One region of the Microaerobacter geothermalis genome, then DNA from elsewhere that is predicted to be linked to it. Evidence: riboswitches for the same ligand, from Rfam matches in the RefSeq annotation. Region 1 holds a riboswitch; each other region holds the start of a gene.

The links. A riboswitch is a leader RNA that binds a small molecule or an ion and turns the genes downstream of it on or off. The one in region 1 is predicted to bind thiamine pyrophosphate.
Region 2: linked by a shared signal. The riboswitch ahead of L1765_RS09765 (thiamine-binding protein) and the one ahead of thiC (phosphomethylpyrimidine synthase ThiC) in region 1 are both predicted to bind thiamine pyrophosphate.
Region 3: linked by a shared signal. The riboswitch ahead of thiD (bifunctional hydroxymethylpyrimidine kinase/phosphomethylpyrimidine kinase) and the one ahead of thiC (phosphomethylpyrimidine synthase ThiC) in region 1 are both predicted to bind thiamine pyrophosphate.

The regions. Positions count from the first base shown of each region.
Region 1 covers NZ_JAKIHL010000032.1:23,482-26,760, forward strand. Annotated here, with positions in the region: gene thiC (phosphomethylpyrimidine synthase ThiC) at 1-1,393, opposite strand, end outside; TPP riboswitch at 1,677-1,787, opposite strand; gene aceA (isocitrate lyase) at 1,986-3,272, shown strand.
Region 2 covers NZ_JAKIHL010000023.1:31,654-34,932, reverse strand. Annotated here, with positions in the region: gene L1765_RS09775 (glycoside hydrolase family 15 protein) at 1-293, shown strand, start outside; gene L1765_RS09770 (PfkB family carbohydrate kinase) at 320-1,294, shown strand; TPP riboswitch at 1,314-1,425, shown strand; gene L1765_RS09765 (thiamine-binding protein) at 1,550-1,840, shown strand; gene L1765_RS09760 (ABC transporter permease) at 1,914-2,600, shown strand; gene L1765_RS09755 (ABC transporter substrate-binding protein) at 2,653-3,279, shown strand, end outside.
Region 3 covers NZ_JAKIHL010000001.1:216,948-220,226, forward strand. Annotated here, with positions in the region: gene L1765_RS01115 (sodium:solute symporter family protein) at 1-832, shown strand, start outside; gene L1765_RS01120 (OsmC family protein) at 918-1,418, shown strand; TPP riboswitch at 1,505-1,606, shown strand; gene thiD (bifunctional hydroxymethylpyrimidine kinase/phosphomethylpyrimidine kinase) at 1,714-2,523, shown strand; gene thiE (thiamine phosphate synthase) at 2,555-3,187, shown strand.

The DNA of each region.
Region 1 (3,279 bases):
GCAGTCCAAGGTGTTCCTTAGGGGTTACATAACAAAGCATGGCGGTGCCAAACCAGCCGATCATGGCAGCTCCTATGGCTGATGTAATGTGGTCGTAACCCGGGGCAATATCTGTTGTAAGGGGGCCCAGTGTGTAGAAGGGGGCTTCATGGCAAATTTTCTGCTGCAGATCTACATTTTCTTTAATTTTGTGCATGGGAACATGCCCTGGACCTTCGATCATCACCTGTACATCGTGTTTCCAGGCAATCTGGGTAAGCTCTCCAAGGGTTTCCAATTCTGCAAATTGTGCTTCATCATTGGCATCGGCAATGGATCCCGGTCGAAGGCCATCCCCTAATGAAACCGCTACATCATATGTTTTCAAAATTTCACAAATTTCTTCAAAGTGAGTGTATAGGAAGTTTTCTTGATGATGGGCCAAACACCAGGCAGCCATAATGGAACCGCCTCGGGAGACAATTCCCGTAACCCGCTTTGCAGTCAAAGGGATGTATCTTAACAACACCCCTGCGTGAATTGTAAAGTAATCAACACCCTGCTCCGCTTGTTCAATCAATGTGTCCCGATAAATTTCCCAAGTAAGATCTTCAGCCTTACCTCCTACTTTTTCCAGAGCTTGATAAATGGGTACGGTTCCGACGGGTACAGGTGAATTGCGAATGATCCACTCCCTAGTTGTATGGATGTTTTTTCCGGTCGAGAGGTCCATAATGGTATCTGCTCCCCATCGAATCGCCCAAGTCATCTTTTCTACTTCTTCTTCGATGGAGGAAGTTACGGCTGAATTTCCAATGTTGGCATTGATTTTTGTGTAGAAATTCCGGCCGATAATCATTGGCTCACTCTCTGGGTGATTAATATTTGCCGGGATAATGGCACGGCCTCGGGCTACTTCTTCTCGAACGAATTCTGGAGATACGCCTTCACGGATCGCAATAAATTCCATTTCAGGAGTAATTAATCCCCGGCGGGCATAATGCATTTGTGTCACGTTTTTCCCCTGTTTTGCCTTCAAGGGACGCCTTTTCAGACCGGGATAAACCTCTTGATTCGCCCGAGGATCGTCAACGTTAAATCCGTTGTCTTCCGGTTTTATTTCGCGACCTTCATATTCTTCAGTATCGCTTCGTTCAAGAATCCAGTTTCTGCGCAAAACCGGAAGCCCTCTATGAACATCCACATCATATTCAGGTTCTGTATAAGGGCCGCTCGTATCATAAACACGAACTGGAGGATTCTTAACCTCGCCGTTCAATCCGCTGGTCGGATGAAGTTGAATTTCCCGCATGGGAACTTTGATGTCTGGACGTGATCCAATCACATAAACTTTTTGGCTTCCTGGAAAAGAGGACGTAAAGGAAATGTTCAGCTGATTCTGATTTTTTGACATGGTGATCCCTCCTTAACAAAATAAAAAAGAAGATTCATTTTTGAACCTTCCTTCGGAGGTGTAAACACGAAACGATTTCAGAGTATGGGAGTAATACTTTCCCGATGGTTCAACTCTATAAGAGGATGTTCAAAAAGTCTGGTAAAAATTGCTGTCGAATTTCTGCGTTAGCTTGCTTTTGCGCTCCTCACGTTTTAAAAGCATACGCTCCGGTGTTCAAAGCTACGCTGCCTTGAAATTCTCGGCCCTTTTTATCCTCCTTTTTGAACTGGCTCTATACAGGTTTCGTGCATACAAAAATTCCTCCGCTGGCATTATCCAGTTCAGGTTCAACGGTCGATGGCAGAATAGCCATCCTCTCAGCCTGGTTCTCCAAGCTCCCGCATCTATTCAATTTTCAAAGTTAGTTTACCATGACACCTTTATTTCTGCAAACATTTTTTCAAAAAAGAAAACGTTTGAAAAAAATCTGTAAATTTAACGTTTTTAAATTCGTGAAAATATATTGACAAATTGCCGTTATACTGTATTATAATAGAACCATAATAATTTAACTGTACTAATACAAATTCAAGAGAAAGGATGACTAACAATGACAAAAAAAGATGTGGTGAAGGAGATTCAGGAGAGTTGGGAAACAGACCCTCGTTGGAAAGGGATTGAAAGAACATATTCTGCAGAGGATGTTGTTCGTCTTCGCGGATCTGTTCAAATTGAGTACACCCTTGCCAAGATGGGTGCTGAACGTCTATGGAATCTGCTGCATACAGAAAAATTCATTAATGCCCTTGGAGCATTAACGGGAAATCAGGCTGTTCAACAAGTAAAGGCAGGACTAAAGGCCATTTATCTGAGCGGCTGGCAGGTGGCAGCAGATGCTAATCTGGCTGGACAAATGTATCCTGACCAAAGTCTTTATCCCGCCAATAGTGTCCCTCATGTGGTAAAACGGATCAATCAGGCGTTTCAGAGAGCTGATCAAATCCATCATGCCGAAGGGAAGAATGATATTTATTGGTTTGCTCCAATTGTTGCCGATGCCGAGGCAGGATTTGGCGGTCCATTAAACGTATTCGAATTGATGAAGAGTATGATTGAGGCAGGAGCTGCTGCCGTTCATTTTGAGGACCAGCTTTCCTCTGAGAAAAAATGTGGACATATGGGTGGAAAGGTGCTGATTCCTACTCAAAACGCTATTCGAAATTTAATTGCTGCCCGATTGGCTGCCGACGTCATGGGTGTCCCAACCCTTATCGTGGCCCGTACTGATGCCAATGGAGCCCATCTGATTACCAGTGACATTGATCCAAGGGATCAAGAATTTCTGACTGGAGAGAGAACATCCGAAGGATTTTTCAGAATGAGGGGTGGTTTGGATGCAGCTATTGCAAGAGGATTGGCCTATGCACCTTATGCTGACCTCATTTGGTGTGAAACCTCAGAACCCAATGTGGAGGAAGCGAGACGTTTTGCCGAAGCGATCCATGCCCAATTTCCTGGAAAGCTTTTAGCCTACAATTGCTCCCCATCCTTCAACTGGAAGAAAAAGCTTGATGAAGCTACTATTGCGTCCTTCCAGGAGCAATTGGGAGAAATGGGATATAAATTCCAATTTGTTACTTTGGCTGGCTTCCATGCATTAAACCATAGTATGTTCGAACTGGCCAGAGAGTATAAAGATAAAGGAATGGCAGCTTACTCTGAACTGCAGCAGGCGGAATTTGCCAGTGAAAAGTATGGTTATACCGCAACCAGACATCAGCGTGAAGTGGGAACTGGATATTTTGATGAGGTATCCATGGTGATCTCTGGCGGAACTTCTTCTACAACAGCTTTAACCGGTTCTACGGAAGAAGAACAGTTTACCGAAGCCATCTAACCGTCAC
Region 2 (3,279 bases), on a different contig from region 1:
GGCATGAGGATTTAACCACGGAGTGCGGAGATATGCGCCCCTGGCTTGGCTGTACCTTTTGGTTAATACAAGCTTATCATTTGCTTGGAGAATGGGATAAAGCCTGCCAACTGCTGAAGCGAGCGATGAATTATTCTACCCGCTGCGGATTATTTCCCGAATTGATGTATAGCTGTAATAAACCCAGGGGTATTGGGATGCCCAGCTACTCCCAATCCGGATTTATCCGCACGATGCTGCAGTTTGCCGGGGATCCGGAGAATCCGCTGGTGATAAAATTCAAAGGGAAATAAGACAAAGAAAAAAGGGTGTGCAAAGGATGAAAAAAGTAATCAGCTTTGGAGAAGCCTTGATTGATTTTGTCCCCACTGAAAATGGTTTTCCTTTATCCCAGGTGGAGAAGTTCAAAAGAGCACCCGGCGGAGCACCGGCCAATGTGGCAGTTGCCGTTGCCAAACTTGGTGGAAATAGCTATTTTGCCGGGAAAGTGGGGGATGATAGTTTCGGATATTTCTTGGCCTCTGTTTTTAAGGAACATGGGGTTCATACCGACTACCTCATTTTTTCGATGGAAGCAAAAACCGGCTTGGCTTTTGTTTCTTTAAAAGATGACGGAGAGCGGGATTTCCTTTTTTACCGGAATCCTTCGGCAGACCTTTTGTTTTCAGCCGAAGAAGTCAAACATTCGTGGTTTGAAGAGGGGGGAATTTTTCATTTTGGATCGAACACATTAACCTCCCCTGTGTGTAAAGAGGCGACGATAAAGGGAGTTCAATTAGCAAAAAAAGCCGGATTATTAATCAGTTTTGACCCCAACATCCGTCTTTCATTATGGCATGCTGCAGAAGAGGCAAGGAACGGTATTTGTTCGCTCTTATCAGCTGTTGATATTTTGAAGGTGAGTGAAGAGGAATGTCAATTTTTAATGGAAACAAAGGATGAGAGAGAGGCTGCCAATCGATTGTTGGGTAAAGGAGTTTCTTTGGTTATTGTGACCAAAGGAAGAGAAGGAGCCACCTATTACACGAAAGAGATTTCTGGCGAAATTCCGATACCCTGTGTTGAAGTTGTTGATACCACGGGTGCGGGGGATGCTTTTGTTGGGGGGCTATTATACCAGCTTTCCTTATCAGATATTAATAAAAGAAACATTGATGTTTTATTAGGAGATCGTGACCGATTGGAATTTATGATTCGGTTTTCCAATATCTGCGGGGGGATTACCGTCACCGGAAGAGGAGCGATCCCTTCCCTGCCAACGATTGAAGAGGTTTACAAACTTTTGACCAATTGATATAGTATTAATTGATAACAGAATAAGGTTGGGGAGCTGGAAGAAGCCGGCTGAGAGGGTACCGTATTGTACCGACCCATGAACCTGATCTGGGTAATGCCAGCGGAGGGAAGAACCGTGGTGAGTTTTTTTCATCCCATGGTGATGATGTATTCCAGAGCTGCCTTACGGCAGTTTTTTTATTAGCCTCGAAGCAGATATTAATCGCTACTTGGCCATGTAGCTAACCATAGACTTCAGAAAGGAGGGATATCGTTGCCGGTTGTGAATGTTGGTTTTCAAGTTTTGCCTAAGGTGCCTGATGGAGATACCTACCCGGTTGTGGATAAAGCCATTGAAGTTGTGCAGAAATCAGGTGTGAAACATGAGGTTGGAGCAATGGAGACGGTCATGGAAGGGGATTTGGACCTCCTTTTGGATATCGTAAAAAAAGCCCAAGAGGCATGCATTAAAGCCGGGGCAACTGAAGTGATGACCCATATAAAAATTCATTACCGTCCTGAAGGGGTAACCATCGATGAGAAGTTGGCTAAATATCGGAAGTAAGAGATGGGGTTCTATTTTTCTTCCCAGCTTTTCACTTCTTGTTCTTTTGTTTATTTGGGAAATAGTGGTTAACATGACCAAAATAGAAAAATGGATACTTCCCAGCCCCACGATCATTGCACAATCCCTTTGGCAAGCAAGGGAATTAATCTGGCAGCATACCATTCAAACGTTGTATGAAACTGTCCTTGGACTGGGGATTGCTATCGCAGCGGGCATAGCCATCGCTACCCTTATGGATCTTTCAACATGGTTAAGAAAAGCGGTATATCCCCTATTGGTCATCTCCCAAACGATCCCGATTATTGCGGTGGCTCCGTTATTTCTCATTTGGTTTGGATATGGATTGGCACCAAAGGTTATTGTGGTGGCTCTTGTTTGTTTCTTTCCAATCACGGTAAACTTAGCAGACGGATACCGTATGGTGGATCGGGAGATGGTGCGGTTGATGTCATCACTGGGGGCTAGCCGCGGACAGATTTTTCGCATGGTAAAATTACCTAGTGCTCTCCCTTTCTTTTTCTCTGGACTGAGGATTGCCGGGACTTACAGCGTCATGGGAGCAGTGATCGGAGAATGGCTGGGGGCCAGTCGGGGATTGGGGATATTTATGACCCGATCGTCCCAATCTTTTCTGACAGAGAGAGTATTTGCCGCCATAGTGGTAATCACCCTTTTAAGTTTATGGATATTTGCTCTGATTGAATTGTTGGCTAGACTGACAATGCCGTGGCACTACCAACAACAAGAAGAAAGATAATTCTTCATCTATAGACAAGTGATTAGAGAAAAAATTTTGGAGGGGAATGGACATGTTAAAAAGTTGGTTAACGGAAAATAAACGGATATCCGTAACATTGCTTTTTGTTTTTCTGCTTATTTTTGCTTTGATTCTTACAGGTTGCGCACAAAAGAATGAAGGGGGACAGAATCAGGAGAAGGCTACTGAAGAAACTGCAAAACAAGAACTGCAAAAAGTTACAGTCATGCTGGATTGGTTCCCCAATACCAACCATTCCGGTTTGTATGTAGCGAAGGATAAGGGTTTTTATGAAGAACAGGGACTGGATGTGGAAATTGTTCAACCTGGTGAAGGAAGCACTGCAGACCAATTGGTGGCAGCAGGAAAAGCTGATTTCGGGATCAGTTATCAGGAAGGGGTTACGCAAGCCAGAGCAAATGATATTCCTTTAGTATCGATTGCTGCCATTATCCAACATAATACTTCGGCCTTCGCATCCCTGAAAGAGGCCCAAATTACTTCTCCCAAAGATTTTGAAGGAAAACGGTACGGCGGTTGGGGATCCCCTGTGGAAGAAGCGGTATTAAAGGCCGTGATGGAAAAAGCAGGTGCTGATTTTTCTAAATTGGAAAATGTCACTTTGGGAGCAACAGATTTCTTCACGTCAATCGGTAGAGATGCCGATTTTGAATGGATT
Region 3 (3,279 bases), on a different contig from region 1:
CATAGCTGCGATTATTGGAGTACCCCTTATCATAGGCGCAGTATTGTTCGGATTAGCGGCTGCCTATGTGGTGCCCGGAGAAACGAAGGGACTTGTTGCTGTTCCCCTTTATCTCATGGAAACCTTGCCTGCACCTCTCGTTGCATTGTTTTTCCTTGGATTCTGGGCCGCGGCATTAAGTTGGGGAGCCCCCTGCCAGTTTTCTGGTGCAACCAGCCTTGGAAGGGATGTGGGAAAGGCGATTCGTCCTAAGGCGACAGAAACGGATTTGATTCGTTATACCAAATGGTCCTTGCTTCTTCTTACCTTACTAATGATTGTTTTCGCCGTATTAAGGCCTGAGCAGTCAGCATGGTGGAATATCCTTGCATGGGTTGCTAGAAATTCTGCTACCTTTGCTCCTGTGATTGCGGCATTATTTTGGCCAATCGTGACCAGACGGGCCGTTTTGGCATCCTTGTTTATGGGCTCATTTGCAGGACTATTATGGTATCACTTGGGAGGATGGGAAGTTTCTAGTTTCTATTTGAACACTCATCCGGTATGGATAGGGATGATTGCCAATATTTTGACTCTGAGCCTTGTCACGTTAATAGAGACGGCGGGAGTAACGAGCTGGCAATGGAAGGGACCCTTTAAAAAAGCCGGGTATTTTGGACTTATTCTTTCAGGAAGTCTTGGGATCTATCTGGGGAATTCTTATGAAGTTCTTTATTCTTCCGGTCTCCTTGGTATGGTTCTTTTCTTTATCGTCGTGGGTATTTTTATCAGCCTGATCAGTTTTGTCAAACAAAAAGAGGTTGTGGCTGGGGTGTCGGTGCATCAGGCTTAAGATTGTTTGATGGATAATTGCTTCAAGAAACAGGTCAGTCTATGGATGGAATAAGAGAATTTGCTATGGGAAAGGAATGGGCAGAATGACACAAACTTCAGTGAATAAAGACTTAAGAAAAATAGAGGTCCAATCCGATTGGAAGGGAAAATTTCAAACAGAACATCAGGTGAGGGACTTTTCCTTTCTGGTAGATGAGCCGGAAAAAATAGGAGGAGATAACCAGGCGCCTACTCCTTTGGAATATGTGATGGGTGCTTTTAACGGCTGCATCTTTGTCGTGATTGAAATGGTGGCAAAGGAGATTGGGTTTCGATTTGATGATGTAAAAATATCCAGCACTGCCTGGGTGGACCGCCGCGGACTTTATGGGGTGGAAAATGTATCTCCTTACTACAAGGAAGTGTATAATTCTATTGTTTTTTACACGTCTGAATCACCGGAGCGACTTGAACAACTGAAGAAAACCGTAAAAAAAAGGTGTCCACTGTATAATTTGATCAAAGATACCGGAATTCCGGTAAATTTGGACTGGAAAATCGAACGTTTTTCTATTGACGATAGTTCATGCTCTAGTCTAAAGTAGACTTAGTGCCACTTATTTTTCACTTCAAGAAGTAAGAGTTTTAGTGGTGGTTAGCCATCGGACATCATTCAACTGAATATTTTTGTTCAGACCACTAGGGGAGCTCTGACAGAGCTGAGAGGAGACTGCTTCGACCCTTGGAACCTGATCTGGATCACACCAGCGTAGGGAAGTGGAAGTGCAGATGAATATTGTCAAGACTCTTATTGATCATCATTCAAGATGATATGCCATCCCACTTTCGGGATGGTTTTTTAATTTTTAAGAAATCAGTTCAGAAAGGAGGATTCAAGAAATGGCGACGGTTTATAAAGCCTTGACGATTGCCGGGTCAGATAGCGGAGGAGGAGCAGGAATCCAGGCCGATCTTAAAACATTCCAGGAGTTGGGGGTATATGGAATGACTGCGATTACCGCAGTGACGGCCCAAAACACCCTGGGTGTGCAAGGGATATATCCCCTTCCGGTTGAAGGGATTATCCAACAAATTGAATCTGTCGGATCAGATTTAGGGGCTGATGCTGTAAAAACCGGGATGCTGTTTAACAGAGAAATCATTCAGGGAGTAGCCGAACAAGTAAAAAAATTCCGATGGAAAAACCTTGTGGTTGACCCAGTGATGATTGCCAAGGGAGGGGCCTCCCTTCTTCAGGAAGAGGCTGTAGAAGCTCTAAGAAGGGATCTGATTCCTTTGGCGAAGATCGTCACTCCAAATATTCCGGAGGCAGAAGTTCTGACGGGAATGTCCATTCGTACGATGGACGACAGGAAAGAAGTGGCAAAAAAAATTGTTTTATGGGGTGCTAAATCGGTAGTGATTAAGGGCGGCCATGAAGAAGGAGAAAAGGTACTAGACTTGATCTATGATGGAACCCAATTTACACAACTGGAATATCAGAGAGTGGATACAAGGCATACCCATGGTACCGGATGCACCTTTTCTGCTGCGATTACCGCTCAATTAGCTAAAGGAGAAAACATAAATAATGCCGTGAAAAAGGCAAAAGAATTTATCCATGCGGCAATCGAAGATGGGCTTGGCATTGGAGGAGGACATGGACCTACCAACCATTGGGCTTACCGCAAAAAAAGAGACGAATATTAAAATCAATCGTCAAAAGTATGGACATTGGGAGATGGAAAAGATGAAAGATTTACTAAAAGTATACCTCGTGATGGGAAGTGTCAATTGTATCAATTCTCCTGAGAAGGTTCTGTTGGAAGCTATTGAGGGTGGGATTACGCTTTTTCAATATAGGGAAAAGGGAAGTGGTGCCCTGGAAGGAATAGAAAAATATCGTTTGGGTAAAAGACTGCAGCAGATCTGCAAAAAAGCAGGGATTCCTTTTATCGTCAATGATGATGTGGAGTTGGCCTTATTACTTGATGCGGATGGGGTTCATATTGGACAGGATGATGGGTCTGTAGAGAAAGTTCGGATGAAGATTGGCAGCAAAATATTAGGGGTCTCTGCTCACAATTTAGAAGAGGCAAAAGAAGCCGTTAGCTATGGCGCAGACTATCTGGGAGTAGGCCCTATGTACACGACCAAAACAAAAGAAGATGCAAAAGAGGTACAGGGCCCTCAAGGGATTCGTTTCTTAAGGGAGAACGGAATAGACATTCCTATCGTTGGAATCGGCGGGATTACCGCGGACAATGCTAAAGAAGTGATCCAGGCAGGGGCGGATGGGATAGCGGTTATATCTGCGATTACACAAAATTCTTCACCTAGAAAAGGGGTAGAACAATTAAGAGAGCGTGTTTAATTATTGTCGTTTCAATCAATCGCCAGCTTCGTTTGAGTTGGTTTTTTTCTTCCTGGATTTGTCAATAATGAATGGGTATGAAGGCTTATAAA